3 regions of the Devosia litorisediminis genome follow, and region 1 is predicted to be linked to each of the others. Evidence: predicted binding sites of a transcription regulator. Region 1 holds the regulator's gene; each other region holds the start of a gene.

Evidence for each region. Region 1 encodes LexA, which represses DNA repair genes until DNA is damaged. Its sites were predicted from a motif close to TGTTCNNNNTGTGTTCNG; they were not measured.
Region 2: a site for LexA is predicted at 5,618-5,635, ahead of KD146_RS10095 (ATP-dependent helicase). Genes of this name have one in related genera too.
Region 3: a site for LexA is predicted at 8,367-8,384, ahead of KD146_RS11560 (PA0069 family radical SAM protein). Genes of this name have one in related genera too.

What each region holds. Positions count from the first base shown of each region.
Region 1 is NZ_JAGXTP010000001.1:1,476,171-1,486,898, reverse strand. Features, by position in the region: gene KD146_RS07140 (vitamin B12-dependent ribonucleotide reductase) at 425-4,141, opposite strand; gene KD146_RS07135 (NADH:ubiquinone oxidoreductase subunit NDUFA12) at 4,923-5,306, shown strand; gene KD146_RS07130 (DUF2155 domain-containing protein) at 5,344-5,748, shown strand; gene KD146_RS07125 (GyrI-like domain-containing protein) at 5,856-6,359, shown strand; gene KD146_RS07120 (YybH family protein) at 6,415-6,789, opposite strand; gene lexA (transcriptional repressor LexA) at 6,789-7,502, opposite strand; gene KD146_RS07110 (molybdopterin molybdotransferase MoeA) at 7,610-8,812, opposite strand; gene moaC (cyclic pyranopterin monophosphate synthase MoaC) at 8,809-9,285, opposite strand; gene trpC (indole-3-glycerol phosphate synthase TrpC) at 9,285-10,097, opposite strand; gene trpD (anthranilate phosphoribosyltransferase) at 10,094-10,728, opposite strand, start outside.
Region 2 is NZ_JAGXTP010000001.1:2,104,956-2,115,683, forward strand. Features, by position in the region: gene KD146_RS10085 (sulfate ABC transporter substrate-binding protein) at 1-586, opposite strand, end outside; gene KD146_RS10090 (NAD-glutamate dehydrogenase) at 891-5,570, shown strand; gene KD146_RS10095 (ATP-dependent helicase) at 5,683-7,749, shown strand; gene KD146_RS10100 (class 1 fructose-bisphosphatase) at 7,923-8,870, shown strand; gene KD146_RS10105 (AGE family epimerase/isomerase) at 9,036-10,307, shown strand; gene nadC (carboxylating nicotinate-nucleotide diphosphorylase) at 10,377-10,728, shown strand, end outside.
Region 3 is NZ_JAGXTP010000001.1:2,426,715-2,437,442, reverse strand. Features, by position in the region: gene KD146_RS11600 (zinc-binding dehydrogenase) at 1-961, opposite strand, end outside; gene KD146_RS11595 (TetR/AcrR family transcriptional regulator) at 1,021-1,845, opposite strand; gene greA (transcription elongation factor GreA) at 1,845-2,327, shown strand; gene KD146_RS18495 (GGDEF domain-containing protein) at 2,357-3,520, opposite strand; gene KD146_RS11580 (site-specific DNA-methyltransferase) at 3,791-4,924, opposite strand; gene KD146_RS11575 (ribonuclease HII) at 5,030-5,686, opposite strand; gene KD146_RS11570 (hypothetical protein) at 5,836-6,426, shown strand; gene KD146_RS11565 (HAD-IA family hydrolase) at 6,461-7,147, shown strand; gene KD146_RS11560 (PA0069 family radical SAM protein) at 7,144-8,292, opposite strand; gene KD146_RS11555 (MDR family MFS transporter) at 8,700-10,169, shown strand; gene KD146_RS11550 (NAD(P)-dependent alcohol dehydrogenase) at 10,205-10,728, opposite strand, start outside.

The DNA.
Region 1 (10,728 bases):
CCCGTGCGACGGTGGTGCCCCCGCAGGATAGGCCACTCAAGATCAATGTTTTCGACAAGCAATCGTGTCTCCAGCCCCTCCGGAGTACTCGAGTGCAGGTGCTGGGGAGGCGCAAAAGTAAAGGCCCGGATTTCCGGGCCTTTTTGCTTGAATGGACAAACTATCGGTTCGGCGATGGAAACGACGGCCCCGCTAATGGAAATTCTATCGGGATCGTCACACAAACAGTACCTCGAACGGCAATTTCGGCCAGTCGTCGTCCCCCAAGTATCGCACTTCGAGCAAGTACCAATCTGGTCAGTGGCGACTTCCTAGTCGGCCGACCTGAGGAGATGAGGCACACTTTGCCTCACCTCTCTGCGTCTGATGCCAGGAATCTGGTCAAACTTCATATGCAGCGACACTATTTCTATCTTTTAGCTACTTAGCTACACCCAGTCGTCGTCCCGCAGGTGTCGCACTTCAGGCAGGTGCCGTTCCGCACCATGGTGAAGTTGTGGCACTCGGTACACTGGTCGCCGGTATAGCCCTTCATCTGGGCTTCGGCGCGCAGCAGGCCGGTATCCTTGCTCGGCGGCGGGCTGGGCAGGGGGCTCAGTTCGGCGGCCGGGAAGGCCGCGGGGGCCACCTGGCTGTCAGGCTTGAGCGCCGTTGCCGCCTTGAGCGCGGTCACCGTCGAGGTCTGCATCGCCTGAACCGGGTTCAGGTGATGGTCGCCCGAAACGATCATCAGGCTCTTATTGCTGACGCGACCACGGGTCATGCCACGCGACACGAACTTGTCGGCAGGCATGGGGGCCGGGGTGTTGGCAGCGGGGCGACCGGTTGCCTTGTCTTCGTCGGCTCCCTTGCCCAGCGAGGTCGGGCTTTCGGGATTGACGTGGGCCAGATCGTCACGATCGAGATAGGACACGGCCAGTTCGCGGAACACGTAATCCAGGATCGAGGTGGCGTTCTTGATCCGGTCATTGCCCATGACCATGCCGGCAGGCTCGAAGCGGGTGAAGGTGAAGGCCTCCACATACTCGTCCAGCGGCACGCCATATTGCAGGCCCAGCGAGATGGCGATGGCGAAATTGTTCATCATCGCGCGGAAGGCTGCGCCTTCCTTGTGCATGTCGATGAAGATCTCGCCCAGACGGCCATCATCATATTCGCCGGTGCGCAGATAGACCTTATGGCCACCAACGACGGCCTTCTGGGTGTAACCCTTGCGGCGATCGGGCATTTTTTCGCGGTCACGAATGACCGTTTCAACGATGCGCTCGACGATCTTTTCGGCAACCTGCGGCACGCGGGCGGCAGATGACATCGCCGCCATTTCCTCGGCTGCATCCTCGTCTTCATCCTCGTCGGCCGCAGCCAGCACGGATGAATTGAGCGGCTGGCTGAGCTTGGAGCCGTCGCGATAGAGCGCATTGGCCTTCAAGGCCAGGCGCCAGGACAGCATATAGGCCTGCTTGGCGTCTTCGACGGTCGCGTCGTTTGGCATGTTGATGGTCTTGGAAATCGCGCCCGAGATGAAAGGCTGTGCAGCCGCCATCATCAGGATGTGCGATTCAATCGACAGCGAGCGCTTGCCGATCTTGCCGCAAGGCGCAGCGCAATCGAACACGGGCAGATGCTCGGCCTTGAGGTGCGGGGCACCTTCCAGGGTCATCGCGCCACAGACGTGGATATTGGCCGCCTCGATATCCTTCTTGGAAAAGCCCAGGAAGCTGAGCAGGTCGAACGAGAAATCGCCCAGTTGCTCATCGGTGACGCCCAGCGTCTTGAGGAAGTCCGCACCCAGTGTCCACTGGTTGAAGATGAACTTGATGTCGAAGGCCGATGCGGTCGCAGCGTTCAGCGCGGCGATCTTCTCATCGGTAAAGCCCTTGGCCTTGAGCGTGGATGGATTGACGCCCGGTGCCTGGTTGAGATTGCCATGGCCGACCGCATAGGCCTCCATCTCGGCAATATCGGCTTCCGAATAGCCCAGCGTGCGCAGGGCAGGTGGCACGGCGCGGTTGATGATCTTGAAGTAACCGCCACCGGCGAGCTTCTTGAACTTGACCAGCGCAAAGTCTGGCTCGATGCCGGTGGTGTCGCAATCCATCACCAGACCGATCGTGCCGGTCGGGGCGATAACCGAAACCTGGGCGTTACGGTAGCCGTGCTTTTCGCCCAGCTTGAGCGCGTTGTCCCAGGCGATCTTGGCGCGTTCGCTCAATTCGCTGTCGATCAGCGAAGCATGATCGAGCGGCACGGGGGTGATCGAGAGCTTTTCATAGCCTTCGGCATTGCCGTGGGCAGCATTGCGGTGATTGCGGATGACGCGCAGCATGTGCTTGGAATTGCGCTTGTAATCCTTGAACGGGCCCAGCTCCTTGGCCATTTCGGCCGAGGTCGCATAGCTCACGCCGGTCATGATGGCGGTGACAGCACCGGCAATGGCGCGGCCTTCCTTGGAGTCATAGGGAATACCCGAGGTCATCAGGAAGCCGCCAATATTGGCGTAACCGATACCCAGCGTGCGGTATTCGAACGACCGTTCAGCAATCGCCTTGGATGGGAACTGCGCCATCATCACCGAGATTTCCAGCACCACGGTCCACAGACGCACGGTGTGCTCATAGGCAGCGGTGTTGAACGAGCCATCCTGGTTGCGATAGGGCAGCAGGTTCACCGATGCCAGATTGCAGGCGGTGTCATCAAGGAACATGTATTCCGAGCAGGGGTTCGATGCATTGATCGGACCGGCCTCGGGGCTGGTGTGCCACTCATTGATGGTGGTGTGGTACTGAATGCCGGGATCGGCCGAGGCCCAGGCGGCATAGCCCACCTGCTCCCACAGATCGCGGGCTTTAAGGGTCTTGGTGACAACGCCGGACTGGCGTGCCTTGAGGTCCCAGTCGCTATCGCCTTCAACGGCGCGCAGGAACTCGTCGCTCACCCGCACCGAATTGTTCGAGTTCTGGCCCGAAACGGTCAGGTAGGCTTCGCTGTCCCAATCGGTGTCGTAGACCGGGAATTCGATATCGGTATAGCCCTGCTTGGCGAACTGGATGACCCGGAAGATGTAGTTCTCGGGGACCAGGGCCTTCTTGGCAGCGCGCACTTCGCGCTTGAGCGCGGGGTTCATCGCCACATCAAAGCAGTCATCGCCGCTGCCTTCGCAGTTGACGGCAGCCTTCATGATGGCCTTGAGGTGCTTGGAGACGACCTTGGAGCCGGTCACCAAAGCGGCAACCTTCTGCTCTTCCTTGACCTTCCAGTTGATGTATTCCTCGACATCGGGGTGATCGATATCCAGCACCACCATCTTGGCGGCGCGACGGGTGGTGCCGCCCGACTTGATGGCGCCGGCCGCCCGGTCACCAATCTTGAGGAAGCTCATCAGACCGCTGGACTTGCCGCCGCCCGAGAGCTTTTCGCCCGAACCGCGCAGGGCCGAGAAATTGGTGCCGGTGCCCGAACCATATTTGAACAGGCGCGCTTCACGCACCCACAGATCCATGATGCCGTTTTCATTGACCAGATCGTCATTGACCGACTGGATGAAGCAGGCATGGGGCTGGGGATGTTCATACGAGCTCTTGGAACTCACCAGCTTGTGGGTGAAGGGGTCCACATAGAAGTGCCCCTGGCCCGGACCATCAATGCCATAGGCCCAGTGCAGACCGGTATTGAACCATTGCGGGCTGTTGGGCGCCACGCGCTGGCTGGCCAGCATATAGGCCAGCTCGTCAAAGAAGGTGCGCGCATCTTCTTCACTGTCGAAATAGCCGCCTTTCCAGCCCCAATAGGTCCAGGTGCCAGCCAGGCGATCAAACACCTGGCGGCTGTCCATTTCTGAACCGTAGCGCTCATCTTCCGGCAGCTTGGCGAGCGCAGCTTCGTCGGGGACGGAGCGCCACAGCCAGGACGGCACGGAATTCTCTTCAACCTTCTTGAGGGCCTTGGCGACGCCGGCCTTGCGGAAGTATTTCTGAGCAATGATGTCAGCCGCAACCTGGCTCCAGCTCTTGGGGATGGCGATATCTTCGAGCTTGAAGACGACCGAGCCATCCGGGTTGCGAATCTCACTCGTGGCCGAGCGGAATTCGAGACCGGCGTAGCGGTCTTCATTGGCTTTGGTAAACCGGCGTTCAATGCGCATAGTCGTCTTAGTCCCCAATGTAACGGGCACACAAATGCCCGCGAGCCGAAAAACCCGGCTTCTCACCCAAATCTGTTTTGACGCGTCACCAACCGAGCCCGTGGCCGGGCTCGAAAAACTTGCCTGTGCCCCTGTATGGCGCCGGTCTGATGCCAGTGCTTTGAGCAGGGGTCTTGAGCCGACGACATGGTGTGTTGTCGGCCTGTCCAAAACATCTGCCGATTCAAACGATGCGTCAACGCAAGAAATCACAAGGTCTAGTGGTTGGAGGGGTGGTTCAGACAACCACTAGTAGGCTCATTATGTGGATAGTGGGGACAAACTGCAAGGAAAACGCGGACTTGGCCGCCCCCTTTTATGCAGGCTGGAGCGTCACGTGAACGGCGCATATGTGAGCCGAACAAGCCCCGCTAAAGTGCCGAGATTCCACGGCTAAATTCACCGCCAGGCGCGTGTTTACAATGGGCTAACCATGCCACCAACGCCGTCGAATCAAACCGTCACAAAGCTGTCAAGCGCAGAAAAATTACGCGAAATCCACAATGCGCCCACTACCAGTGCTTGTGGTGATCTGCCTGTGACCCACTACCAGATGCTGTGTGCAGGGCAGGGTGGCGCTCACTGCAAAGCTGGCCCCGATGCCCCTCCTATAGAAGGGTGAGCGGGGCGCGAAAACAGCGCGCGAAAAACCCGCCAAACACTAGGCTGATCTGACCACGCATGTTACACCCGGCGCACTCGCAGCTATCGACGGCGGAATCGACAATTGGCTAAATCCGGTATCAAGCAGTTCCTGAGCGAAATCTTCTCCTGGTGGGGTGGTCAGACCTGGGGCACCCGTCTGTGGATCTGGCGCTTCGGCGACTATGTCGGCAGCGACGAATTCGGCAATCGCTATTTCCAGGATCGTAAGGCTGATCGGCGTTATGTGACCTATGCCGGCCCCGCTGACGCCTCGACCATTGGTCAGGGCTGGCACGGCTGGATGCACTATCGCACCGACATCGTGCCAACCAAGGCCAACTATGTCGCCAAGAGCTGGGAGCTGCCCCATCAGCAGAACCTGACCGGCACGGCAGCCGCCTATCGTCCCGATGGCAGCCTGCTCAACAAGGGCGAACGCCCCCGCGTGACCGGTGACTACGACGCCTGGTCGCCAGAATAAGGACGGCGCCTTGCGCCACCTCAAAACTCTTGCCCGCATGATGATGACCCTGGCGCCGCTCGCGGCGCTGGGCGTCTTTGGCGTTGCAGCGCCCGTATCGGCCCAGCCCATTGCCAATCCGGTGGCGACCTTTGCCGGGCTCGACAAGATCACCGGCCGCATCACCCGCTTCGACGTCTATATCGATGAAACCGTGCTGTTCGGCGCGCTCGAGATCACCCCGCGCGCCTGCTACAATCGCGCTGCCACCGAGACCCAGCGGACATCGGCCTTTCTCGAAGTCGATCAGCGCAGCCTGACCGGCACATCCAAGCGCATCTTTACCGGCTGGATGTTCGCCGACAGCCCGGCGCTCAACGCCGTCGATCACGCAGTCTATGATGTGTGGCTGATCGAGTGCCGCACCAGCACCGACGTACCGCCGCCCGACGCGCGCGACTGATTCTCTCAATGGTACTGGCCCGCTGACGCGCGCCATTCTAATGTCACCAGCATTGATGCAGGCGGGCAGAACTGCGCGACTGCATGATATTGCGGGAGGAGCGCCTTATGCTGACTGTTCCACGTTTCCAGGACCTGCCGGTCCAGACCTACGCCTATATCAGCTTTACCGTATCAATGGCCGAAATGGCGCAGCCCGCAAATGAGGGCTTTCCGGCGCTATTTTCCTGGCTCTCCGCCAATGGCATCACGCCGACCGGCGCGCCATTCTACAAATACAACCGCATCGATATGGCCAGAACGCTTGAAGTGGAAGCAGGGGTCCCGGTGGACCGCGCGGCAGCGGGTGACGACACCGTAAAATTCTCGCAACTACCGGCGGGGCATTACGTCTGGACCACCCATACCGGCCCCTATGACGATCTCTATGATGCCACAGCCATGCTGATCGGCTGGGCCAAGGAGCGGGGCATTGAATGGGATAGCGCAACCCAGTCCGACGGTCATCACTTTGCCTGTCGTCTGGAAATCTACGAGACCGACCCGGAGCAGGAACCTGATCCTGACAAGTGGGTCACCACATTGCGGATCAAGACCACCGGTCCGGCCTGAACGCCAATACCGGCATTGATCGCCCGTCACTCCCGAAGTCACGCACCGCGCGCCGCTAGGCCAAGGCGCTCAGATGCTCGTGAACGATGACCCAGCCATGCAAGCGCCGCTCGACAATGCAGGTGCCGCGACCGGCGCCAGATTGAACATCTCCGTTCACAACCGCCGTGTAGCAAAACAGATAGCGACAGGCCGCGATATCCTGACCTTTTACGATCCAGATCAGGTCTTCCAGCCAGTAGCGCTCGTCAACCAGCCGTGCCCATGTGGCTTCAAAGGCATCGCGTATCGCTGCAATGCCAAGATGAGATCCATCATTGAACCAGAAACTGGCATCCTGGGCGATCAAGGGCGCGACGACCGCGAAGCGATGCGTGTTGATCGCCTCGCCATAGGCCGCGATCAACGCTTCGGGCGTCGCCGCCCCCATCAATATTTACGCAGCAACCCGACAAGCCGGCCCTGAACCTTGACCCGGTCAGGCGGAAAAATGCGGGTCTCATAAGCCGGGTTGGCGGCTTCAAGTGCCACCGTATTGCCCTTGCGGCGCAAGCGCTTGAGCGTCGCTTCCTCATCATCCACCAGCGCCACGATGATCTCGCCGGTGCTGGCTGCATCCTGCTTTTTGATCAATACCGTGTCGCCATCAAAAATGCCGGCATCGATCATCGAGTCACCGCGCACTTCCAGTGCGTAATGCTCGCCGCTGCCCAGCATTTCGGGCGGCACCATAATGGTGTGGGAATGGCTCTGAATGGCCTCGATCGGCGTACCCGCTGCAATTCGACCCATCACCGGGATCGAAATCGAGCGCACGCCATCATCATCGGCGGCGACACGCGATGGCGGGCTCGCCACCTTGCCAAGATTGCCTTCGATCACCGATGGTTCAAAGCGGGCCTTACGGCCGCCAAGCGACGGGTTCATCGAATCCGGCAGCTTAACGACTTCCAGCGCCCGGGCCCGATTGGGCAGGCGGCGGATGAAACCGCGCTCTTCCAGCGCGGTGATCAGCCGGTGAATGCCCGACTTGGACGCCAGATCGAGGGCATCCTTCATCTCGTCGAACGAAGGCGGAATGCCGCTTTCCTTCATCCGTTCATGGATGAACATCAACAGCTCGTGTTGTTTGCGCGTCAGCATAGGCCCCTCGGGGTGAGAATCGGAACATAGACAGAACGACTATATGTGTTCCAGTTATGTTCTGCAATATGCTCGACGATTTTCCTGCAACTGGGGCGGCCCGAAACCTAGAAGGCGTCGACCACAATGGTTTCGACCAGCGTGCCCGCCGCCTGTCCAGGGGCCTGTTCGGGCTGCACAATCAACAGGTCAGCCAGCGCCATGGATGAAGTGTGCCCACTATCGGTCTGGGAAATTGGCAGCGCCACCGGACCATTGGGAGTCTGCTGCAACTGTGCCCGCATGAAATGCCGCCGCGCCGTATTGGCTGGGGTCGCGGCAGCCAGTGGCAGGTGCCAGGGCGTCTGCGGCGTCAGGCCCAGCCAGTGTCGCAGCGCCGGTTTGATGAAAACAATCGCCGTGACCATCGCCGAAACCGGATTGCCCGGCAGGCCGAATACCAGCGTCTTGCCGATCGTGCCGAACATCAGCGGCTTGCCCGGGCGCATATTGATGCGCCAGAAATCCAGCGTCACGCCCAGTTCAACGAGAATTTCCTGCACGATATCGTGGTCGCCAACGCTGGCGCCGCCGGTCGTGATCAGCACGTCCGGTGCATCGGCCAGAATGGCGCTGAGCTTGTCGCGCAGGGCTTCCCGGTCATCGCGGGCAATGCCGTGATCGGTCATGGTATGGGCATAGGGGGCCAGCATGGGCGCCAGCCCGAAGCTGTTGGAAGCAATGATCTGGTCAGGCCCCAGCGCCGCGCCGGGCAGGGCGAGTTCATCACCCGTCGCCAGCAGCGCAATACGCGGCCGTCGCGCCACGGTCAGCGTCGGGGTATTGGCTGCCGCGGCCACGGCAATCTGCATCGGGGTCAGTCGGACGCCAGCCTCGATCAGCGTCTGGCCTGTGGTGAAGTCATTGCCCAGGGCCCGGATATTGCGCCCCGGCAAGGGCTCGATGCTGAACGACACCTGATCGCCGTCGAGCAGGGCCTGTTCCTGCATGATGACGGCATCGGCCCCTTCGGGCACCGGCGCACCGGTAAAAATCCTGACCGCTTCTTGCGAGCCCAGACGTCCGGCATAACTGGCCCCGGCCTGGGAGGTCCCCACGACCTTGAGGCTGTGACCTTCCATGATGTCAGCGGCCCCGACGGCATAGCCATCCATGGCGCTGGCATTGAAGGGCGGCTGGTCATGGCGGGCCTTGACCGGTTCGAGCAAGACCCGACCCGCCGCCGCATCCAGCGACACGGTTTCGCCGACCGGCGTCGGCACGCGCTTGAGAATGGCCGCAATGGCCTCTTCAACGGGGAGCAGGCTCATGCGCGCACGAAATCCCCGGACTTGCCGCCCGATTTTTCCATCAGGCAGATATCGGTCACCACCATGGCGCGATCAATCGCCTTGGCCATGTCATACAATGTCAGCGCCGCCGTGGAGGCAGCCACCAATGCTTCCATCTCGACCCCGGTCTGGCCGGTAGTTTCAGCCGTCGCCACAATCAGGATGGCATCTTCGCCATGTTCGGCAATCTCCACGCTGACCTTGGTCAGCGGGATGGGGTGGCACAACGGGATCAGCTCAGCGGTCTTTTTGGCCGCCATGATACCGGCAATCCGCGCTACCGCCAGCGCATCACCCTTTTTGAGGCTGCCGCCCATAATGGTGGCAATCGTCTGCGGCTGCCCGACAATACGGGCCTGTGCCACGGCGCGCCGCCGTGTTGCGGGCTTGCCGGCAATATCGACAATATGGGCTTCGCCCCGGGCATTGAGATGGGTGAGCCCGTCGGCCATCAGGGCGCAGCCTGCGCGGCGCCATGCAATAGCGCTCTGGTTGCCGCGGTCACATCGTCCTGGCGCATCAGGCTCTCGCCAACCAGAAAGCTGCCGATACCGGCTTCATGGTCGAGCTTGAGCAGGTGTTCGTGATTGACGATGCCGCTTTCGCTGACCAGTAGCGTCCCCTTGGGCACGCCAACGGCCAGATTAACCGAAGTTTCCAGCGTCGTCTCGAAGGTGCGCAGATTGCGATTGTTGATGCCGATGAACTCGGCGCCCAGCGCCACGGCCCGATCAAGCTCAAGCTGGTCATGTACTTCCACCAGCGCATCCATCTTCCACTCTTCGGCGGCATCGAGCAGGTAGCGAGCCACGTCATCGCCCACGGCGGCCAGAATGATCAGAATGCAGTCCGCGCCCCAGGCGCGCGCCTCCGCCACCTGATAGGTCTCGAACAGAAAATCCTTGCGCAGCACGGGCAGTTTGACCGCCGCGCGGGCTTCCTTGAGAAAGCGCGGCGAGCCCTGAAAGCTGGGCCGGTCAGTCAGCACGGACAGGCACGCGGCGCCGGCTGCTTCATAAGCCAGGGCGATTTCGGTCGGGTTGAAGTTCTCCCGGATCAGGCCCTTTGACGGACTGGCCTTCTTCACTTCGGCGATCAGCGCATATTCATCCTTGGCCCGCTTGGCCTTGATCGCCTTGATAAAGCCGCGCGTCGGCGCCTGATCATGTGCCTGCGCCACCACTTCGGCCCAGGGCCGCATGGATTTGGCAGCGGCGATTTCCTCGCGCTTATAGGCTTCGATCTGTTTGAGAATATCGGTCATGCATCGCGTCCATTCGATACCGCCACCAGGCGGGTCAGTGTGTCCTTGGCCTTGCCGCTGTCAATCAGCTCGGCCGCCGCCGCTGCGCCTTCGCGCAGATCGGCCACCTTGTCGGCCACAATCAGCGCCGCGCCGGCATTGAGCAGCACGATATCGCGATAGGCGCCGCTCTGCCCGTCAAACAGGGCGTGGATGGCCTGGGCATTGTATTCGGGATCGCCACCCAGCAGATCCTTGGGATCGTGCTGTTTCAGGCCGGCCTGTTCCGGGCTCACTTCAAAGCTGCGCAGATCGCCATTGGCAATCTGGGCGACAAAGCTGGGGCCCGTCACCGTGATCTCGTCCAGCCCGTCGCTGCCATGCACCACCCAGGCCTTGATGGCGCGGTTGGCCAATAGCGCCGCGGCGACAGGCTCGACCCATTCGCGCGCGTAAACGCCCAGCATGTAACGGCGCACACCGGCCGGGTTGGACTGCGGACCGAGCAGGTTGAACATGGTGCGCACGCCCATTTCGGCGCGCGATGGCCCCACATGGCGCATCGCCGGATGGTGACTGGGCGCGAACATGAAGCCGATGCCGGCCTGGTTGATGCAGCGCGAAATGCCAGAGGGCTCCAGGTCAAGTTTAA
Region 2 (10,728 bases), 630 kb from region 1:
GCACCGGAACGTGGCGATAGAGCTGACTGACGAATTCCTGCGCCGTGGCGTCGCTGCCATCTGGCTGCGCCTTGGCCCATGCCCAAGCAGCCAGCAGGTTCCACCGTGCCCCGCCCGATGTCTTGGGATTGGGGGTGATCACTTCAACGCCTTCAGCAATCAGATCGCCCCAGTCGACGATGGCCTTGGGGTTACCCTTGCGGACGAGAAAGACGATGGTCGAGGTATAGGGTGCACTATTGTTGGCGAAGCGGCCACGCCAGTCGGCATTGATCAGGCCAGCATCGGCAATGGCGTTGATGTCGCTATCGAGCGCCAGGGTGACCACGTCTGCATTGAGACCATCGATGACCGAGCGGGCCTGTGCGCCCGAGCCACCATGTGTGACCTGAACGGCGACGGTCTCACCGGTGGCCTGCTGCCAGTGGTCGACGAAGGCCGCGTCGAAATCGGCATAGAACTCACGTGTGGGATCATAACTGACATTGGTCAGGGTCCGATCCTGAGCGTGGCTGGTGACGGAAAAGACCAGCACAAGCGAGGCAATCAGAGCAGCATAAGCAAGAATTCTGGACATGTAGGTCATTTGTGGTCTCCCAGGAGATCGCCTGATAAAAGACTACCACATTGGTGGGGTATTACAAGGTAAAGCGCCGCCACCGAAACGCCGCAATAGAAATGCTTTGCCTCGAACGCCGCCAAATCGGGAAAAAGCTCGCCAGAAGCCTACCAAAATGCGGAGCTGCGCAATGCCATTCCAGAACCTTACCGAGGTCCTAATTTTGGCGTCGCGTCATCTGCGCATCTTTGTGGGCTGATATTGGCAAAAGGGATGGCAGACAGAGCCGCATGTGATCCCTAGACTGGCAAGGCGAGCTGAGGAGTCGAAGATGAATTTGGTACAAGCGAACCGTCCTGCCCTGCTGGAGCGTGCGGCAGCCCTGGCAAGCGAAGACGCGGGGTTCGCCGAATTCCTGCGTTCGGCCGTTCTGGCGACCGATACCGAGGATCTGGCGCGACAGGCTCCTGATCGGTTCGAAGCGATCCTGCGCCAATCCTATGCGCATCTGAAAGCCTATAGCGGTACGGGCAGCAAGCTGAGCGTGACCGCGCCGACCCAGCCCGGCGAACCGCTGGTGCTTGATATCGTATCGCCCGACATGCCCTTCATCGTCGACAGCGCGCTGGCCGCGCTACGCGCCGCAGGCGGCACGGTGCGGCTGTTTGCGCACCCGGTGGTTCGTGAACCCAGTGGGCGGGCGCTCAGCGTGCTGCATATTCACAGCGATCCCGTCAGTGATCTGGACGCCATGGTGAGCGAGATCGACTCCACCATGGCCGAGGTTGGCCAGGCAGTGCGGGACTGGCAGCCCATGCTGGAGCGCCTGCGCAAGGCGATCAGCGCGCTGAGCGAACAGAAGTCGAGTCTGGCCGATGAACCCCTGCGGTTTCTCGACTGGCTGATCGAGCACAACTTCACTTTTTTGGGGATGCGCGACTACCGCATCGATGGCGAGACGCTGGCGCCGGTCGCCAAGAGCGGGCTGGGCATTCTGACCGACGGTGAGGTCAAGGTGCTGCGCAGTGGCCCGACTTTTGTTGAATCCACGCCACAGCACGCCGCCTTCATTGCCTCGAACGAACCGCTGCTGGTGACCAAGGCCAATGTGCGGGCGCGGGTGCATCGCCGCCAGCACATGGATTATGTGGGCATCAAGATCTATGACGGCGGCGGCAAAGCCGTTGGCGAGTTGCGCATTGTGGGGCTGTTCACATCGCAGGCGCAGGCCACGCCGCACACCGAAGTGCCGATCATCCGGCGCAAGATTGCCGAGGTGATGCGCAAGTCGGGCGTTGATCCGATCGGGCATGACGGCCGGGCGCTGCTGAGCGCGCTGGACAGCTATCCGCGCGACGAACTTTTCCAGATCGGCGGCGAGCAGCTGTTTGAATTCTCCACCGCGATTGCCGGCCTGTATGACCGCCCGCGGGTGCGGGTACTGCCGCGTATCGACCGGTTCGACAATTTTGTCTCGGTGCTCGTTTATGTGCCACGCGACCGCTATGACGGCGCGGCTCGGGCGCGGATCACCCAGTATCTGGCCGAAGTCTATGATGGCCGGGTGTCAGCATTCTATCCACATTTCCCCGAAGGCGAACTGGTACGGGTGCATGTGATCATCGGCCGAATTGCGGGAAAAACCCCGCAGCCGAGCCGTGCAGAACTTGAAGCCAATGTTGACGCATTGACGAGCAATTTCGGCGACATTCTGATGGCCACGGCGACCGATCCGGCGGTGATGAGTGATTATCGCACGGCGTTCTCCGCAGCCTATCAATCGCGCAATTCCGCCGAGGATGCGCATGTCGATGTCGGGGTTCTGCATGAACTGGGCGAGAGCGCCCGAGTGGCCATCCGGCTGCGCAGCCGAGACGGCGCCGACGGCGCCCTCGGGCTGAAATTCTACCACCGCGAGCACGCCATTCCACTGAGTGACCGCGTGCCGATGATCGAAGCCTTCGGGTTCCGGGTGATCGACGAGCGCACCTATACGGTGACGCCACGGGACGGTGTGGAGCGCTATATCCATGACATGGTGCTGGCGCCCAGTGATGGCGTTGTGCTGGACCTTGATATGCGCGGACCAGCCGTCGAGGCCGGGCTGCTGGCTGTGTGGGACGGGCTGGGGGAGAGTGATCAGCTCAATACGCTGGTGACCCGCACGGCGCTGGGCTGGAACGATGCAGCCCTGCTGCGGGCATTGTCGCGCTATCTGCGGCAGATCGGGATTTCCTATTCGCAGCGCTATATCGCGCAGGTGCTGGTAAACCAGTCGGGCGCTGCTGAAGCGCTGGTGGGGCTGTTCAACGCGCTGCACGACCCTGACGAAACCAATCGGGACGCCAAGGCGGATGGGGCGCGCAAACAGATTGCGGCCGCACTCGATGCAATGGCCTCACTGGACGAAGACACCATCATCCGGCGCTTCCTCAATCTGATGGAAGCGGCGATCCGCACCAATGCGTTTCAGCGCGACCCGGAAGGCAATCGCATGCCGGCGCTGGCGATCAAGTTCGACAGCAGCATGGTCGAGGGCATGGTCGCGCCCCGTCCCTACCGCGAGATCTCGGTCTATTCGCCGCGGGTGGAAGGCATCCATATGCGCTTTGGAGCGATTGCGCGCGGCGGGCTGCGCTGGTCGGACCGGCCCGAGGATTTCCGCACCGAGGTGCTGGGGCTGGTCAAGGCACAGCAGGTCAAGAATGCGGTGATCGTGCCGGTCGGTGCCAAGGGGGGATTTGTGCCCAAGCGCCTAGTGGCCGGTATGCCGCGCGAGGCGTTTCAGGCTGAGGGCATTGCCAGCTACAAGATATTTATCGGCGCGCTGCTCGATGTGACCGACAATCTGGTCGATGGTGCAGTGGTGCCGCCCCGCGCCGTGGTGCGACGTGATGGTGACGATCCTTATCTGGTGGTCGCTGCCGACAAGGGTACAGCAAGTTTTTCGGACACGGCAAACGGGATCGCCATCAGCCGGGGATACTGGCTGGGCGACGCCTTCGCCTCGGGCGGCTCTGCGGGCTATGACCACAAAAAGATGGGCATTACGGCACGCGGCGGCTGGGAAGCTGTGAAGCGTCACTTCCGCGAGATGGACCGCGATATCCAGCGCGAGCAGTTCACCGCTGTTGGCGTGGGCGATATGAGCGGGGACGTGTTCGGTAACGGCATGCTGCTGAGTGCGCAGACGCGGCTGGTGGCCGCGTTTGACCACCGCGATATTTTCATCGACCCCAATCCTGATGCAGCCAAGAGCCTGGCAGAACGGCACCGCCTGTTTGCCCTGCCCCGTTCAAGCTGGCAGGACTATGACAAGGCGTTGATCTCAAGCGGCGGCGGGATTTTCTCGCGCAGCATGAAGTCGGTGCCGCTGTCGGCCGAGATCAAGACGCTGCTCGGCATCACGGCCAATCACGCCACGCCCAATGAGGTGATCACCGCAATCCTGAAGGCCGATGTGGACCTGCTGTGGTTCGGCGGCATCGGCACCTATGTGCGCTCTGGCCTGGAAAGCAATGCAGAGGTGGGCGACCGGGCCAATGATGCCATCCGCATTACCGGTGGCGAGGTGCGGGCCAAGGTGATCGGCGAAGGCGCCAATCTGGGCGCCACGCAACGCGGACGCATCGAGTATGCGCTCAAGGGCGGGCGGATCAATACCGACGCCATCGACAATTCGGCCGGCGTGAACTCGAGCGATCTGGAGGTCAATATCAAGATCGCCGTCGCGCCCCTGCTGGCATCTGGCACCCTTGGCATCGAAGCGCGCAATGCGTTCCTCGTGACCATGACCGATGAGGTCGCAGCGCTGTGCCTGCGCAATAACTACCTGCAGGGGCTGGCGATCTCGTTGGCAGAACGTGCCGGACTGGCGGAACTGCCGGACCACCGCGAACTGATCGAACGGCTGGAAGACCGTGGACTGCTCGATCGCGCCGTAGAGTTTCTGCCCAGTGATACAGTGCTGGAAAACCGGGTGGCGGCAGGCACGGCACTGGTGCGGCCCGAACTGGCGGTGATCCTGGCCTATGCCAAGCTGACGCTATACGCGGATTTGCTGGACGGTCGCTCGATCGACAATGACTATCTGGCGGGTGAGCTCTATCGCTACTTCCCGGGCACGCTGCGCAGCACCTATCCCGAGGCTGTGGCCGGACATCGGCTGAAACGCGAAGTGATCGCGACAGTGCTGGCCAATGCGATGATCAATCGCGGCGGACCGGCATTTGTGACCGATCTGACTGCGGCAACCAGCGCCAGCCCCGGCGAGACAGCGCTGGCCTATGCGGCGGCGCGTGATGTCTATGGACTGAGCGCGCTGAACACCGCGATTGATGCGCTCGACACGTTGATCGACGGCGATGTGCAGTTGGCGCTCTATGCTGAAGTGATGGCGCTGCTACGGCAGGAGAGCCTGTGGTTCCTGCGCAATGCCGATGTGACGCAGGGTCTGTCCGATCTGGTACAGCGTCATGCCGCCGGTGTTGCTGCGCTGCGCGACCTGAAGGGGACGGATCTGCCTGCCTCACTGGCGCAGGACGTGGCGGAGATGGCGCAATCGCTCAAGGACAAGGGCGTGCCCGAAACCACTGCGCAGCAGATCGCCGAACTGCCTGTGATCGGCTATGCCAGCGACATCGTGCTGGTTAGCGAACGCGCGGGCGTGTCGCTGGCTGATGGGGCAACCGCGTTCTTCGGGGTGTTCACGACATTCCGGCTGTGGCCGGTGATCGCGCAGAGCCGTGCATTGTTGCTCAACGACCGGTTTGACCGCATGGCACTGGACCGTGCGCTGGCCAATCTGATGCGGGCGCAGCGCGACTTGACCGCTGACGTGCTCAAGACCGAAGGAAAATCGGTGGATGCCAAGCTGGTGAACTGGCAGGTGCGGCGCAAGGCGGGCATTGAACGCACCGCCGCAGCCGTGGCCGAGCTGACCCAGGGCAAGTTGACCGTGTCACGGCTATCCGTCGCCGCGGGTCTGATGGCCGATCTGGCGCAGGAATAGAAGACCATCATGTCCGGCGGCCCTTGGGGTCGCCGGAGCAATGGCGTCAGATGGCATTGCGAACAAAACAAGAAACGTGTTCCCTGAGAACTTCTCTGGAGGATGCCGATTCGTGCTTGCCAGCCCTACCTATCTTGACGCCCTGAACCCCGAACAACGTCGCGCCGTCGTGCATGGCACCGGGGAAGCCGCGCCGGGGCCATTGCTGGTGATTGCCGGGGCGGGATCGGGCAAGACCAATACGCTGGCGCATCGGGTGGCGCATTTGATCGTCAATGGTGCCGATCCTCGCCGTATCCTGCTGATGACGTTTTCACGACGCGCCGCCAGCGAGATGAGCAGGCGGGTGGAGCGGATCGCGGCGCAGGTGCTGGGCACGAGCGCAGGCGCGGTGACCGATGCCCTGGCATGGGCGGGAACATTTCATGGCATTGGCGCGCGGCTGCTGCGCGAGCATGCCACCCAGATCGGGCTGGATACGGCCTTCACCATCCATGACCGCGAAGACTCGGCGGATCTGATGAATCTGGTGCGGCACGAGTTGGGGTTTTCCGAGGCCAAGAGCCGGTTTCCTACCAAAGGCACCTGCCTGTCTATCTATTCTCGCGTGGTCAATGCGCAGGATGATCTGGACGCGGTGCTCAAGACGACCTTCCCGTGGTGCGCGATGTGGAGCAAGGAATTGCGCGCGCTGTTCAGCGGCTATGTGGCTGCCAAACAGAGCCAGAACGTGCTCGATTACGACGATCTGCTGCTGTACTGGGCCGGCATGATGGCTGAATCGGCAATGGCGGCCGAGGTTGCCGCGCGGTTCGACCATGTCCTGGTGGACGAATATCAGGACACCAACAAGCTGCAGTCCTCGATCCTGCTGGCGCTCAAGCCGCAGGGGCATGGACTGACCGTGGTGGGCGACGATGCGCAGTCGATCTATTCGTTCCGGGCGGCGACGGTGCGCAATATTCTCGATTTCCCGTCGGCCTTCAGCCCGGCAGCCGATATCGTGACGCTGGACCGCAATTACCGCTCGACACAGCCCATTCTGGGCGCTGCCAATGCGGTCATCGAGCAGGCTAGCGAGCGTTTTACCAAGAATTTGTGGACGGAACGCCAGTCTGACGCCAAGCCGCTATTGGTGACGGTACGCGATGAGGCCGATCAGGCCCGCTATGTGGTGCACAAGGTGCTCGAAGCACGCGAGAGTGGCATGGCGCTGAAAAGCCAGGCCGTGCTGTTTCGGACCTCAAGCCATTCGGGGCCGCTGGAGATCGAACTGACCCGGCAGAACATCCCCTTCGTCAAATTCGGGGGGCTGAAATTCCTCGACGCGGCCCACATCAAGGATCTGTTGTCGATCCTGCGCTGGTCTGAAAATCCACGCGACAGGGTGGCCGGTTTCCGCGTGCTGCAATTGCTGCCCGGTGTGGGACCGGGCACTGCAGGAAAGGTGCTTGACGCCATGGCGACCGGACCGGACCCGATCTGGGCGCTGGGCGAGATCCCTACGCCGCCCCGCGCCGGCGAGGGCTGGGCGGGGATGGTCGAGCTGATGCGGCGTCTGGCAAAGGAGGAAGCTGGCTGGCCCGCCGAGCTGGGCTATGCGCGGCTATGGTATGAACCGCTGCTGGAACAGGCTTTTGACGACGCCATGGTGCGCGTGCAGGACATTGTGCAGCTCGAGCAGATTGCTGGCGGCTATCCCAGCCGCGAAAGGTTCCTGACCGAGCTGACGCTGGACCCGCCCGATGCAACCAGCGACCAGTCGGGCGTGCCGCTGCTCGATGAAGACTATCTGATCCTGTCCACCATCCATTCCGCCAAGGGGCAGGAGTGGAAGTCAGTGCATGTGCTCAATGTGGTTGATGGCTGCATCCCCTCGGATCTGGGAACCGGATCAACCCATGAACTCGAAGAAGAGCGGCGGCTGCTGTATGTGGCGATGACGCGGGCGCGAGATGATCTGAACCTGATCGTGCCGCAGCGGTTTTTCGTGACGCAACAGGCCAAGCATGGCGACCGGCATCTTTATGCGCAGCGGACGCGTTTCATTCCACGCGCCATGACAGACCTGTTCGAGGATATCTTGTGGCCGCCAGTCACGCCGGCCCATATCGAGGGGCTGTCGCCTGCGCCGGTGCGGATGGACATTTCCGCGCAGATGCGAGGCATGTGGAAATAGGGATTGGGGCCAATGAGCAGCTAGCGCATGTAGCCCCCCACATGGCCTCTCCCGTCAGGGGGAGGTATCGCTCCACTCGAGAGGTGGACCAGGCAACCCTATGCCAAAGTCGGATTGTATCTGGACGCGGCATGGGGACATTGAAGGCCCCTGCCCCAAAACCAGAGCCGCACATGACCACCCTTTCCAACTGGCTAGCCGCCCAGAGTGTTGACGCCAAGCTGGCTTCGGTGATGACCACCATGGCCGCCGCGAGTGCGGAGATTGCGGCTGTGCTACGGCAATCGGCGATTAGCGGGCAGACCGGGCTGGCCGGGCACACCAATGTGCAGGGCGAGGACCAGAAGGCGCTCGACGTGATCTCAAACGATATTGTTTTGAATCACATACGGCAAAATCCGGAGATTTCGATTCTGGTGTCCGAGGAACTGGATGAGCCGGTTCATATCGAGAATCAGGGCACCTATCTGGTGGCAACAGATCCACTGGATGGCTCATCAAACCTGGACGTAAATGTCACCGTAGGAACGATTTTTTCGATCCTGGATGCCCGCAAGGGTCTGCTGCAGCCCGGCTCGGCGCAGTTGGGCGCGGGTTATGCCGCCTATGGACCGGCCACGAGCTTTGTCATCACTTTCGGGCCGTCAGCAGCGGTGTTTACACTCAACGATGACGGCGTGTTCGTGTTGACCACCGAAAAGCTCGCCGTGCCCAAGGCGTCAGCGGAATACGCGATCAACACTGCGCGCGAGCGGCTGTGGGATGACGCAACCAAGGGCTATGTCGCCGAGAATGTGGCGGGGGAGACCGGGCCTGCCGGCAAGCGCTACAATATGCGCTGGATCGGATCGATGGTGGCCGATGTGCATCGTATCCTGATGCGGGGCGGGATTTTTCTTTATCCGCTGGACAGCGAGAACGCTGCCAAAGGCGGCCGGTTGCGGCTGCTCTATGAGGGCAATCCGATGGCGATGCTGGTGGCCGCAGCGGGCGGCGCATCGACGACCGGGCAGCAGAGTGTGCTCGATGTAGTACCGACCGATATTCACCAGCGGGTGCCGGTGGTGCTGGGCTCGGCTGACGAGGTAGCCCGCGTGGTTGCCTGGTACGCCCAGGCGTAGACGTTCCTTTGTAAGCCGCCCTTCTGGCCTGCTGCTGATTGCCGGAGGAAGAGTTTGCTGCAGCCCGCGAAATTGCGCGGGCAGAAATTGCAACGTTCTTATTGGAGCGCTATAGCTCGGGCAGATTGAGGTGCCGGCGCCCTACGCTGCCGGCCGGGAGCCACTATGACCGACGCGAACACCACCTTGCCCAAAACCAATTCCAGCCCGTGGACCAGCCGGCCGTTTCATCGGCAATATCTGATGCGGCAGGCCAATAATCTGTTCGATTTCTTCGAAGCACCGTCGCTGAATCCCAAGGGCGGGTTCTTTGAGCTGGATGATGAGGGCAAGGCGCTGAGCGCGGCCAATTCAACGCGGCAGGTGCATGGCACCACGCGCATGGTGCACAGCTTCGCCATTGGCAGTCTGATCGGTCGGCCTGGCTCGGGCGAAATGGTCGATCACGGCATGGACTATATCTGGAACAAGCATCGCGACGCCAAACATGGTGGCTATGTGTGGGGCCTGGACGACAATGGCGTCACCGATGGAACCAAGCAGGCCTACGGGCATGCCTTCGTGATGCTGGCAGCATCGAGCGCCAAGCTGGTGGGGCATCCACTGGCTGACAAGATGCTGGCCGATGTCACCGAGGTGATCGAGCGCCGGTTCTGGGACGAGAAAGTGGGCGCAGTGCGCGAGGAATTCGCCAATGACTGGTCGCAGATCACGACCTATCGCGGGCAGAACTCGAACATGCACCTGACCGAGGCGCTGATGGCAGCCTATGAGGCCACCGGCGAAAAGGCTTATCTGACCAAGGCCGAACGGATCGCCGAATTGATCATCGCCAAGCATGCCGTGCCGCTGGGGCATCGGGTGGCGGAGCATTTCGACGAGAACTGGGTGCTCGACAAGCAATATCTGGGCTCGGAAATGTTCCGTCCCTCGGGTGTAACGCCGGGACACGCGTTGGAATGGGCGCGGCTGCTGATGCAGCTGTGGATTCTGGGCGACAAGCGACTGAGCTGGATGACCGATGCAGCGCGCAATCTTTTCCGTCAGGCGATCGAGTTGGGTTGGGATACCCAGCACGGCGGGTTCTTTTATACGCTGGACTGGGACAACAAGCCGATCATGCGCGAAAAGCTGTGGTGGCCTGTGGCCGAGGCGATTGGCGCGGCAGCGTTTCTGAGCGCCTATGACCGCGATGACTATTTCCAGATCTGGTATCGCAAGCTGTGGGACCATGCCGAGAACCATGTGATCGATCATGCGCGGGGCGGCTGGCTGAGCGAGTTGACCGAGGACCTCAAGCCAACATCGCGCCTGTTTACCGGCAAGCCTGACATCTACCATGCGCTGCAGGCGTGCCTGATCCCGCTCTACCCCGCTACGGGTAGCCTGACAGCGGCAATCATCGAGGCCGAGCACACCGTCAAGCAGCACCACTAGCAGGCGCTGCTGGTTGCATCGGGCGGTGGTGGCGCGTACATCACCGCTCGAAGCCGAGAGACCCGTGCCATGTCCCGTTCTGACCGCCTGCCCGCCCAATTGCCCCGCCTGTTGGTGGAGCGCGCCGTTGCCGCTGCGCTGGAAGAAGATCTGGGGCTGGCAGGCGATCTGACCAGCCAGGCAACACTGGCTCCTCATGCCACGGCTAGTGCGAGCCTGTCGGCGCGCGAGGCGGGGGTGATCGCCGGGCTGGATCTGGCAGCGGCCGCGTTCCGGCTGGTCGGCGACGGGGTGGTGTTTACACCCGCGCTGGCTGATGGCGACACGGTGGCGGTTGGCGGCGTTGTTGCCACGGTGACCGGCCCTGCCCGACTGGTGATGTCTGCGGAGCGTGTGGCGCTGAACTTCCTCAATCACATGA
Region 3 (10,728 bases), 950 kb from region 1:
CCTTGCCAGCGCGGCCCGGCACCAGGGCAGCGTCCATCGCCTTGGCGGCATCGGCCAGATCGAAAATGCCACCAACGGGTAGGGGCAGCTTGCCCTGAGCCGCGAGGGTCACCAGCTCGCCGATGAGCTTGCCCTTCTTTTCAGCGGCCATCGCGGCGCCGACCTTGGCACCCCAGAAGCCCTTGATGGTGATGTGCTTGAAGATGATGGCACCCGAGTTCAGCGGCATGGGTTCGCCGGTTGCAGTGCCAAACACCACCAGTTCGCCCGCTTCGCCCAGCACGTCGACCAGACCGGCGCCAACCGCGCCACCCACCGAATCCACGGCAGCGCGGGCGCCATCAGGACCGGTGATGGCCTTGACCTGATCGATCCAGTCCGCGTCCGAGGTCACCACGATATTGGTCATGCCCAGATCGGTCAGTTCCTGCACCGCTTCCTGACGGCGCACCAGATTGACCAGACCAATGCCACGCTCGGCAGTCAGCGCAGCCAGAACCTTGCCTACCGCGCCATTGGCGGCGGTCTGGACGATCCAGTCACCCTGTTTGACGGTGAGGAAATCGAGAAGCGAAATCGCGCTGAACGGCATGGCGATCAGCTGGGCTGCAGCTTCATCCGAAATCACATCAGGCAGCGGCACGATGCCGGTGGCCTGGGCGATGAAGAACTCGGCCCAGGTGCCGTGAATGCCAGCTGCGGCAACGCGTTTGCCAACCAGCGCAGCGTCGACGCCTTCGCCAACGGCATCAATGGTGCCGACAGCTTCGGTGCCGCCGATGGCGGGCAGGGTCGGCTTGTAGCCATAGCTGCCGCGCGTGGTCCATAGATCATGATTGTGGATGGGCGACAGGATGGTGCGGATCCGCACTTCGCCGGCACCGGGATTGGGCTGGGCGACATCGCCCAGTTTGGTGACGTCAGCGGGATTTCCAAAAGTCTCATAGATTGCTGCGCGCATGGCGAAGTCCTTTCTTGGGTCGTTGTTGAATTGGCACGCGGGGTGCGGGCCGAATGGGTTCAGGGAAAAAAGCGTGCGCTCGTATCGTTGAGGGCATCGCGCAGCGACTGCTGGGATTTGCTCAGCTTGGACAGGATCGCTGCGCCCAACCACTGGCCGTAGAGCAGTCTTGCCGCTTCAGCCGGATCCGCAATTGGCTTGATCGAACCATCCGCCACGCCTTCGCGCAGAATGCGCTCAATCCGCTCGTCCAGTGCGATAACGCCTGCATCAAAAATCAGCCGCATGTCCTCGGACATGTCTGAAATTTCGCTGGCGAGTTTCACCACCAGACAGTTTTCAGGGATCGAAGTGGAAGCGTCCCTCGAAAGCCAGGCCTGGCAGTACTGCTTCAACCGCTCGCCACCGCTCAGGGGCGCTGCCACCAGAAGGTCGAGGCGTTCCAGATACTCAGCGACATAGTCGTCCAACATGGCGCAGCCAAACGCCTCTTTGGAGGCGAAGTAGTGATAAAATGACCCCTTGGGAACGCCGCTGACGCTCAGCAACTCCTGCAGGCCCATCCCGGTAAAACCCACACCCAGCACCAGCTTGCGCCCTGTCGTCAGGATGCGCTGGCGGGTCTGTTCTGATTTGCTTGGCTCGATCATGACCGGCATATAGGAAGGAATAGACCGGTCGTCTAGTGATCGTGCGGGATTTATTTTGCCGCTCGCATTTGAGCCGCCATTCGCGGCAACGGTTGTGGAATGGGGTTGGCTGTATGTGTCTGCCCGGAACGATCTTGGGGCGAAGGCGTTCCCAAACCTCACCCGGATTTGCGCCAATGGCGGAATTGGGATTATGGCTTCAAACGTGGCGTCCCCGCCAATGGAGATGAGCATTGAGCGTAGCGTTCACCAAGGAAGACAGCGCCGAGACTGCCGCAGAGACCCAGCTGCCCGATCGGCCAATTTCCGGCGCAGCCAATCTGGTCACCGCCGAAGGCCTGGCGGCACTGGAACAGCAGCGCGACGCGGCGCGCGTTGCCTATGATGCAGCCATGAAGATTGAGGACGTCAACGAACGGCGCCGTCAGGCCGCCAATCCGTTCCGCGATCTGCGTTACTATACCGAGCGCCTGCGGACGGCTCAGCTTATGCCCGTGATTGCCGCGCCGACTGAGGTAAGCTTTGGTGCAACCGTCACCTTCTCCAGAGATGATGGTCGCACGCAAACCTATCGTATCGTGGGCGAGGACGAAGCTGATCCCAAGACGGGCTCGATATCCTATGTTTCCCCGATTGCCAGTGCCCTTATGGGCAAGGGCGTGGGTGAACTGGTGAGTGCGGGTTCGCTCGAACTTGAAATCATCGCCATCGCTTGAGGCTGCGGCCAACGCCAAGTGGGCAAGTGCTAGGCTGCGCGCCGTTTGTCGGTGGAGCGCTGGGTCGGGAGCGGTGCCGACGGGCCGTGCACCACGACACGATTACGTCCGCCAGACTTGGCGGCATAGAGGGCCGCGTCTGCGCGCTCGAAGGCATGGCGCGCAGCCTCATGGACGCCATAGGTGGCGACTCCGAAACTGGCGCTCAATCGCTCATCCAATGGCAGGGCATCGTGGATGCTGTGATGAAACTGAAGGCGCACCTCTTCGGCAACCGCAGCGGCCTCATCGGCCTCGCGGCCGGGCAGAATGATCGCAAACTCTTCGCCTCCAATTCGGCCAGCGGTCTGGCCCGTCGCGTCGAGCAAGTGCGCGAAACTGCAGATTACGGCGTCGCCAGCGCCGTGGCCGTATCGATCATTGACCCCCTTGAAGTGATCGATGTCACAAAAGATGACCGCTCCACCTTGTCCCGTTGTCTCGGCCTTTGCATCCATGCTGCGCCGGTTGAAAAGCCCGGTCAGACCATCGCGCTCGGAGCGGTGTCGCAGGGTCTGGGTTGTTTCAAGAATGATGCGCGCCAGCAGCAGAATGGTTGCGAATGGGGTCAAGACGCTGGCCGCGCCAAAGAACAGATTCTCCGCCAAAGATGTCTTGAACAGTTCAAACGATGCGTTTGGTCCGAAATGCAGCGGTAACATCAGCAGCCGCATAGCGGTCGTCGCCAGCAGCGCATAGGCTACGAACTTGAAAGCTGTCTGCAATCCTGAGGCGGGATGATGTCGGACACGCCAGACCAGATCGATCATGGCCAACAGGCAGGCCAGTTCGAAAGCTGCAGCCTGAACCGGAAATGGCGCGTTAATCAGATGCAGGCCCACGGCGGCCATTGACAGCGCACCTACGGCAATGATGGTGCGCAGCCGATGGCCCAACGCGGGCCCAAGGCAAGCCATGGCCTGACTCGCGGCCAAAAAACTGAGCGGCGCCAATACTGCTGCCGAGAGAAACTCCACAAGCCTGTCGGAGGCAAAGGCGATGACCAGCGTCTGCAGCGTACCGTTGGCTAGCGCCGCCGCCGTCCAGGTCAGCGCATCATTTCGCCCCAAGCTCAGACTGGCGACAAGACAGAGCATGGACAGCACGCCGAGCACGGCGGCAACAACGATGTGAAGTTCTACGAGTGCAGTCACAACAATCTATCCCGGGCAGGTGCAGACCAGTGTGCGCGGGCAGGGTTAAGAGCACGCATCCAAGGCAGGTCGCATTGCGACTATCGTTAAGTTTTGCCGAATGCTGTCGTGTTCGGTTCTGCCCCCATGATCCGCCAACCACTCAATCGCTGGGGGATAGAAAATCACGGGTGAAAGGTCCCAGTGCGACGGATTCGGCGTCAGGACAAAAAAAGGCCGCCGGGGCAAACCGGCGGCCAATTCAAAATACCTGATGATTGGAGGTCAGGATCAGGCAGACATCGATTCGAGTTGCGCGCGCACACCAGCCCGGAGGTCATCGATTGGAGCGGTGCGGCCCGCCTGTTCGTGATGCCAGAAAGTCCACCCGTTGCATGCCTCTGCCCCCTGGACCAGCGCGCCAACCTTGTGGATTGAACCCTGGTGGGAACCTGAGACGAGTGAGCCGTCTGCACGAACCATGGCGAAGTAACGTTTCGTTAAGTCGAAGAGTTGCGTGCCAGGCTCAATTAATCCTTGCTCGATCAGCGAACCGAACGGAATGCGGGTTTCCTTGCGCTTGGGCGTGACCGATTGCAGCGCCTCAAAGGTGCCCGGACGGATGGCCGCAATGCGCTTGAGCGCAGCACTGATATAGGTGTCTTCGCGCTCGATGCCGATGAAGTGACGGCCCAGCTTGCGGGCTACTGCGCCAGTGGTGCCGGTGCCGAAAAACGGATCAAGCACGATATCGCCAGGCTTGGTGGTCGCATTCAGGATGCGGAACAGCAGCGCCTCCGGCTTCTGGGTCGGATGGACCTTCTCGTCGTCATCATCCTTTAGGCGCTCGGAGCCGGTGCAGATGGGGAACAGCCAGTCGCTGCGCATCTGCGTATCGTCATTGGCCAGCTTCATGGCTTCATAGTTGAAGGTTACGCGGCTCTTCTGGCTCTTGGCGGCCCAGATCAGCGTCTCATGCGCATTGGTAAAGCGCGTGCCGCGGAAATTGGGCATTGGATTGGCTTTGCGCCAGATCACATCATTGAGCATCCAGTAGTCGAGATCCTGCAAGGCGGCCCCAACCCGGAAAATGTTGTGGTAGCTCCCGATGACCCACAGGGCGCCATCCGGTTTGAGCACCCGGCGCGCGGCTTTGAGCCAGGCGCGGGTGAATTTGTCGTAATGGGCAAAACTGTCGAACTTGTCCCATTCGTCGTCCACCGCATCAACCTTGCTCTGGTCAGGACGCGTCAGGCCCTGGTCGAGCTGCAGATTGTAGGGGGGGTCGGCGAAGATCAGATCTACCGAACCAGCCGGCAGGGCATTCATGTGGTCGATGCAATCACCCACCAGAATGGAATCGATCGGAAGACGCGGTGCCTCTTCCGCAACGGCTTCTGGAGCCTTACGCGCGGTACGCAACATACACTTAACCCTAACGCAGTACTAACAACCCTGTTATAGAACCGCAGAGTTAATGGAGCGTATGCAAGGGGTTAGCAGGAGGTTAAGGCGTAGCTTTCCGCAGCCCTAACCGGCCAGTGCAGTCAACCTGAGCCGCGCCTGTGCCACAGGGCCAAAGGCCTCGCGGTGGTGCCGGCAAGGACCATGCTCACTCAGCGCCGTCATGTGCCTGGCCGTGCCATATCCCTTGTGACCAGCGAAGCCGAAGGCAGGCGCGTCGCAATCCATGATTGCGCACATCCTGTCCCGCGTCACCTTGGCGACAATCGAGGCCGCCGCTATCGACACGCTGCGCCCGTCGCCGCCGATCAGCGCCATGCCGTCGCAGGGCAGGCCCATCGGCACATCACGCCCATCGATCAGTACCCGATCAGGCCGGATGCTCAGTCCACACGCGGCTTGCGCCATGCCCCACAGCGTGGCGCCCCGGATATTGTGGCTCAGGATAATAGAGGGCGGGGCAACCACGACACTGATGGCCAGCGCCGAAGCAACCACGTGTTCGAACAGCGCCTCGCGTTGTTCCTGATTGAGCTTTTTGGAGTCATTGAGCCCCGCCGGAATGGCATCGGGGTCCAGCACCACGGCCGCTACAACCACCGGGCCGGCCAGTGGGCCACGGCCCGCTTCATCGACCCCAGCCACAATTCGTGCACCACGTGCCTTGAGTTCGGCCTCGTGGGAATAGTCAGGCGCGCTCTGAACTGTCGAATCGAACATCATGGGCGCAGCATCGCTCCCACGCCGGCCAAGTCAACACGCCTGCGGACAGAGCCGATATTCACACCGACAAAATTGGAGGCCGGCGGTGGCGTCTGGCGCCGGGGCTGCTATAGGTTTTCCGCTGGGGGCAGCATGGGAAACAAGACACAATGATTGCCAAATTCGGCTTCGCCCTCGTTATGACGCTGGCCGCGACCTTTCCACTGGCCGCCGAACCCTTTCATCACCCCTATGGCGAATGGCGCGAGTATCATCGTGACTGGCTGGCGGCCTGCCCCGACGTGATCGATGATGACGCTACCGATTTTTACGGGCACTCCTGCTTTGCCAGCACCGGCAGCCAGCAGCTTAACAGCGCCGGCCTACCTGCCTATAAGCTCACCATGCTGCGCAATCGCCTGACCGGTGAACTTGATATTGCGGTGACAGTGGCCGCTGACAAGGCGCAGACCGATACCAGTCGGCCACTCAAACTGAACTTTCATGGCGGCGTCACCATGCAGTTCGATTTCGTTGCTGATCTTGAGACGCGCTACAACACCACCAACCAGTTCTATGTAGCCGATCCGGTGCGCAAGGCGGCGCTGCTCGAAGAGATGAAGCGGCGCAATGCACTGACGATGACTGTGCCCTTGAACGGTGACGGGGGCGCGAGCGAGGAGGTCTGGCTATCGATGCGTGGCGTTCTGGCCTCGCTTGATTTCATGGCCAGCTTCGCCCGCAAGGTTGCCCAATACTGACCACCCCTATTGCCCCCCAAGACTGGACCTGTTCATGATCCCGACGCCCGGCGCCGCGCTGCTGTTCGACATTGACGGCACGCTGGCCGACACCGACCCGCTGCATCTGGAAGCCTTCAATCGCAGCTTTACCCCGTTTGGCCATAGCTTTGACCGGGCCCGCTTTGTCCGTGAACTACAGGGGCTGGCCAATGTCGATATCGCCGCGCGCTTTCTGCCAGACCTGGATGCTGATGCACGCATGGCGGTGATGGATGACAAGGAAGCTTTGTTTCGCGAGCTCGCCGCCACCGAAATCCATGCCGTAGCCGGACTGTTTGATCTGCTCGACCAGGCCGATGCGGCAGGTATTGCCATGGCGGCGGTCACCAATGCGCCGCGCGCCAATGCCGAATTGATCCTGCACGGTCTGGGTATCACCAGCCGCTTCAAGGCGGTGGTGATTGGTGCCGAACTGCCGCATGGCAAACCGCATCCCATGCCCTACCTAGAGGGCCTGCGCCTGCTCGGCGCCCAAGCCGAACATTCGCTGGCGTTCGAGGACTCGCGCACTGGCATCGCCTCGGCCACGGCAGCGGGCATTGCCACGATAGGGATGCGCACCGGCCTTGATGACGCAGCGCTACGTGCGGCCGGAGCGGTGCTGTCGGCCGACGGCTATGACGATCCCGCGTTGCTCGCCTTCGTTGCCGATCGGGTCAGCGCCAGCCAGATCGCCTAGAACAGGCTCATCTGGGCGCTTTCGATTTCGGGAGCCTCGAACAGGTCATTGCGCAGACCCGGCAGCTTGCCGTCCAGGCCGTAGCGCTCGCGTGCTTTTTCGAAGCGCTGTCGCAGCAGGGTCGCATAGGGGCCTTCGCCTGTCATGCGGGTGCCAAAACGGGAGTCGTAATCCTTGCCGCCGCGTGTGTCGCGCACTAGCGAGAGCACATGACGCACCCTGTCGGGGAAGTGACGCAGCAACCATTCGCGGAACACGTCGCGCACTTCGCCGGGCAGGCGCAGCAGGATCATCTGCGCGCTGGTGGCGCCCTGTGCTGCTGCAGCATCGAGAATGCGTTCGAGTTCCATATCGTTGATCGCCGGGATCATTGGTGAGGCGAATACCGCGACAGGAACACCGGCCTCGGTGAGCAGGCGAATGGCCTCGAGCCGGCGCGCCGGGGAGGATGCACGGGGCTCCATGCGGCGGCTCAGCTTGTGGTCCATCGAGGTCATCGAGATCGCCACCTTTACCAGCCCCAACTTGGCCAGTTCGGTCAGCAGATCCAGATCCCGGGTGATCAGCGCCGACTTCGTCGTGATCATCACTGGATGTCTGGTCGCCAGCATCACTTCGAGAATGCCGCGCGTCAGCTTGTGCTTGCGCTCGGCCGGTTGATAGGGGTCAGTATTGGTGCCCATGGCGATCGGCTTTACCCGGTAGTTCTTGGCAGACAATTCGGTCCGCAGCGCCTCGACCGCGTTGGTTTTGACGTATATGTCGCGCTCGAATTCGATACCGGCCGAATGGCCCAGGAAAGCGTGGCTGGGCCGGGCATAGCAGTACGAGCAGCCGTGTTCGCAACCGCGGTAGGCGTTGATCGATCGCTCAAACCCAATGTCGGGACTGTCATTGGTCGTGATGATGGTTTTGGCGCGCTCATTGTGTTCGACCGTCTCGAAGATCGACAGCGGCTCGACATTGTCCCAGCCGTCATCAAAAGACTCGCGGGTCTGCTTTTCAAACCGGCCGCTGCGATTGCTCTGCGCGCCCCGTCCGCGAACCTGATCGACATCCAGCAATTCCCGCCGTGCCAGATCGGCATCCCGGCTGCGGCTGAGTTGCTCGAGAGCTTCAAATGATGGGGCTTGATAAAAGGCCATGAAAACGTCTCCTGCCGAACGCGCAACAGTCGAATCGTGACTGATCAACGCGTCTCGGGATGTAACAGTTCCACGAGAACAGAACAAGAACGATGTCGAGTTTGTTAACGTCCTGTGGTGGCAGAAGCGCAACAGATTGCCACGCGCACACGCGCTATGCGCACTGCCCGATGGACCGTGGCCATTTTTAGGAATATGCCGGGCCTCCGCTGCCGCCAACGGGGCAATTGCTGGCGCGTGGGCCTATCTGAATTCTATGCTGATCATCGCCGGGCAACGGCGAATATGCAGCCCGTTGCCGACGCATGCTGACACGGGCTGTCACCACATTTTCTCATGGTGTTGTCGAAGCTGGAAGACATCAACCGTCGCACTGTCGACGCTGCTATTTTATTCGAGGGATTTCTATGACCATTGACGCAACAACCACGGGTGATTTGCCCTCGGGCGAGGTCGACAACTCTGCCCGCAACAAACTCGTCATCGCGCTGCTGCTTGGCTCCACCTTTGTCGTCTTTCTCAATGAGACGATGATGAGCGTGGCCATCCCTCATCTGATGGCGGATCTGGGCGTCGCGGCCAATATCGCGCAATGGCTGACTACCGCCTTCCTGCTCACCATGGCCATTGTCATTCCCATTACGGGTTTTCTGCTGCAGCGTATGAACACAAGGCCCGTCTTCATGCTCGCCATGTCGGTCTTTGCTGCTGGCACGCTGATCTGCGCCGCCTCGCCCGGCATCGAACTGCTGATCTTTGGTCGCGTCATTCAGGCGGTCGGCACGGCCATCATGTTGCCGCTGCTAATGACCACGGTGATGACGCTGGTGCCGCCCGAAACACGCGGCAAGACCATGGGCAACATCTCCATCGTCATCTCGGTTGCGCCCGCGATCGGGCCCACCATTGGCGGGTTCATCCTGGCCAATTTCGAATGGCGCTGGATGTTTATCCTCATGCTGCCAATCGCACTGGGTGCGCTGGCTCTGGGCAGTCGCAAGATGCAGAACGTGACCACGCCGCGTTATGCGCCACTCGACATCGCTTCGGTAATCCTGTCTGCGCTGGGCTTTGGCGGACTGGTCTATGGCCTGTCCAGCCTGGGCGAAGGCGAACAGGCCGGTGCGGCCTTCCCGCTCTGGCTACCTCTGGTGGTCGGCGGCGTGTCCATGGTTGCGTTTATCTGGCGTCAGATCGTGCTGTCGCGGCAGGACAAGGCGCTGCTTGATCTGCGCACCTTCCTATCGCGCAATTACACCGTGTCCGTGCTGACCATGGGAATTGCCATGATGGCCCTGTTCGGCACGGTCATCCTGCTGCCCATCTACACCCAGAATGTTCTGGGTCTCGATACGCTGCAGACCGGCCTGTTGCTGTTGCCCGGTGGCTTGCTGATGGGGCTGCTCGCGCCATCGGTTGGCCGCTTGTATGACCGCATCGGTCCAACCAAGTTGCTGGTACCCGGTACGGCACTGGTCTCGATCGTGCTTTGGGCTCTGACCCGGGTGGATCAGCACACCTCGGTCTGGGCCATCCTGACCGGTCACATCATCATCAGCATCGGTCTGGCGCTGGTGTTCACACCATTGTTCACTGCCGCTCTGGGCTCGGTGCGGCAGGAAATGTACTCGCATGGCAGCGCCATTCTCGGCTCGGTGCAACAGGTCGCCGGGGCCGCTGGTATTGCGCTGTTCGTGGCCTTGATGAGCATTCGCACCGCCGGTCTGGCTGCAGAGGGTGTGGAGCCCGTCAGCGCCCTGGCTGGTGGCATCCAGCTGGCATTCATGGTGGGCGCGACCATTTCCCTGTTCGCAATCGTCACCGCGTTCTTTGTTCGCAAGCCCGAAGGCGGCGCGCCCGGCATGGGCGGCCACTAGACCATCCAGAACGGCGCCCAGCGGGCGCCGTTTTCTTATGGAGCCGAAACCTCGACAACCACAGCCCCGCGCTTGCGCCCGCTATCGACCAGCGCATGCGCCTTGACAATCTCGGTGAAGGGCACGCGGCTATCGATGGTCGCCTGCAATACACCCGCTGCCGCCAGATCCCGCAGTGTCTCGATATCTGCCAACAGCTCGCCTGCCACGCCGACGATGATCTGCCGGCCACCCAGCAATTTGCGCAATCCAGCGCGCAGCATCATGCCGCCGCCAGCATTGCTGGCGATCAGCTGGCCCGTCGGGGGCGTCGCTCGTTCGAACTGGGCAACACTGACCGTGTCCACAGTGTCCATGATCACGTCATACTGGATGCCATTGCGGGAAAAGTCAGTCTGCCTGTAATCGATCACATGATCAGCACCCAGGGCCCGCACCATATCCAGATTGCGGGCGCTGCAGATGCCCGTGACCTCGGCACCGAAATGCTTGGCCAACTGCACAGCGAAGCTGCCCACGGCGCCGCTGGCGCCATTGATCAACACCTTCTGGCCTGGTG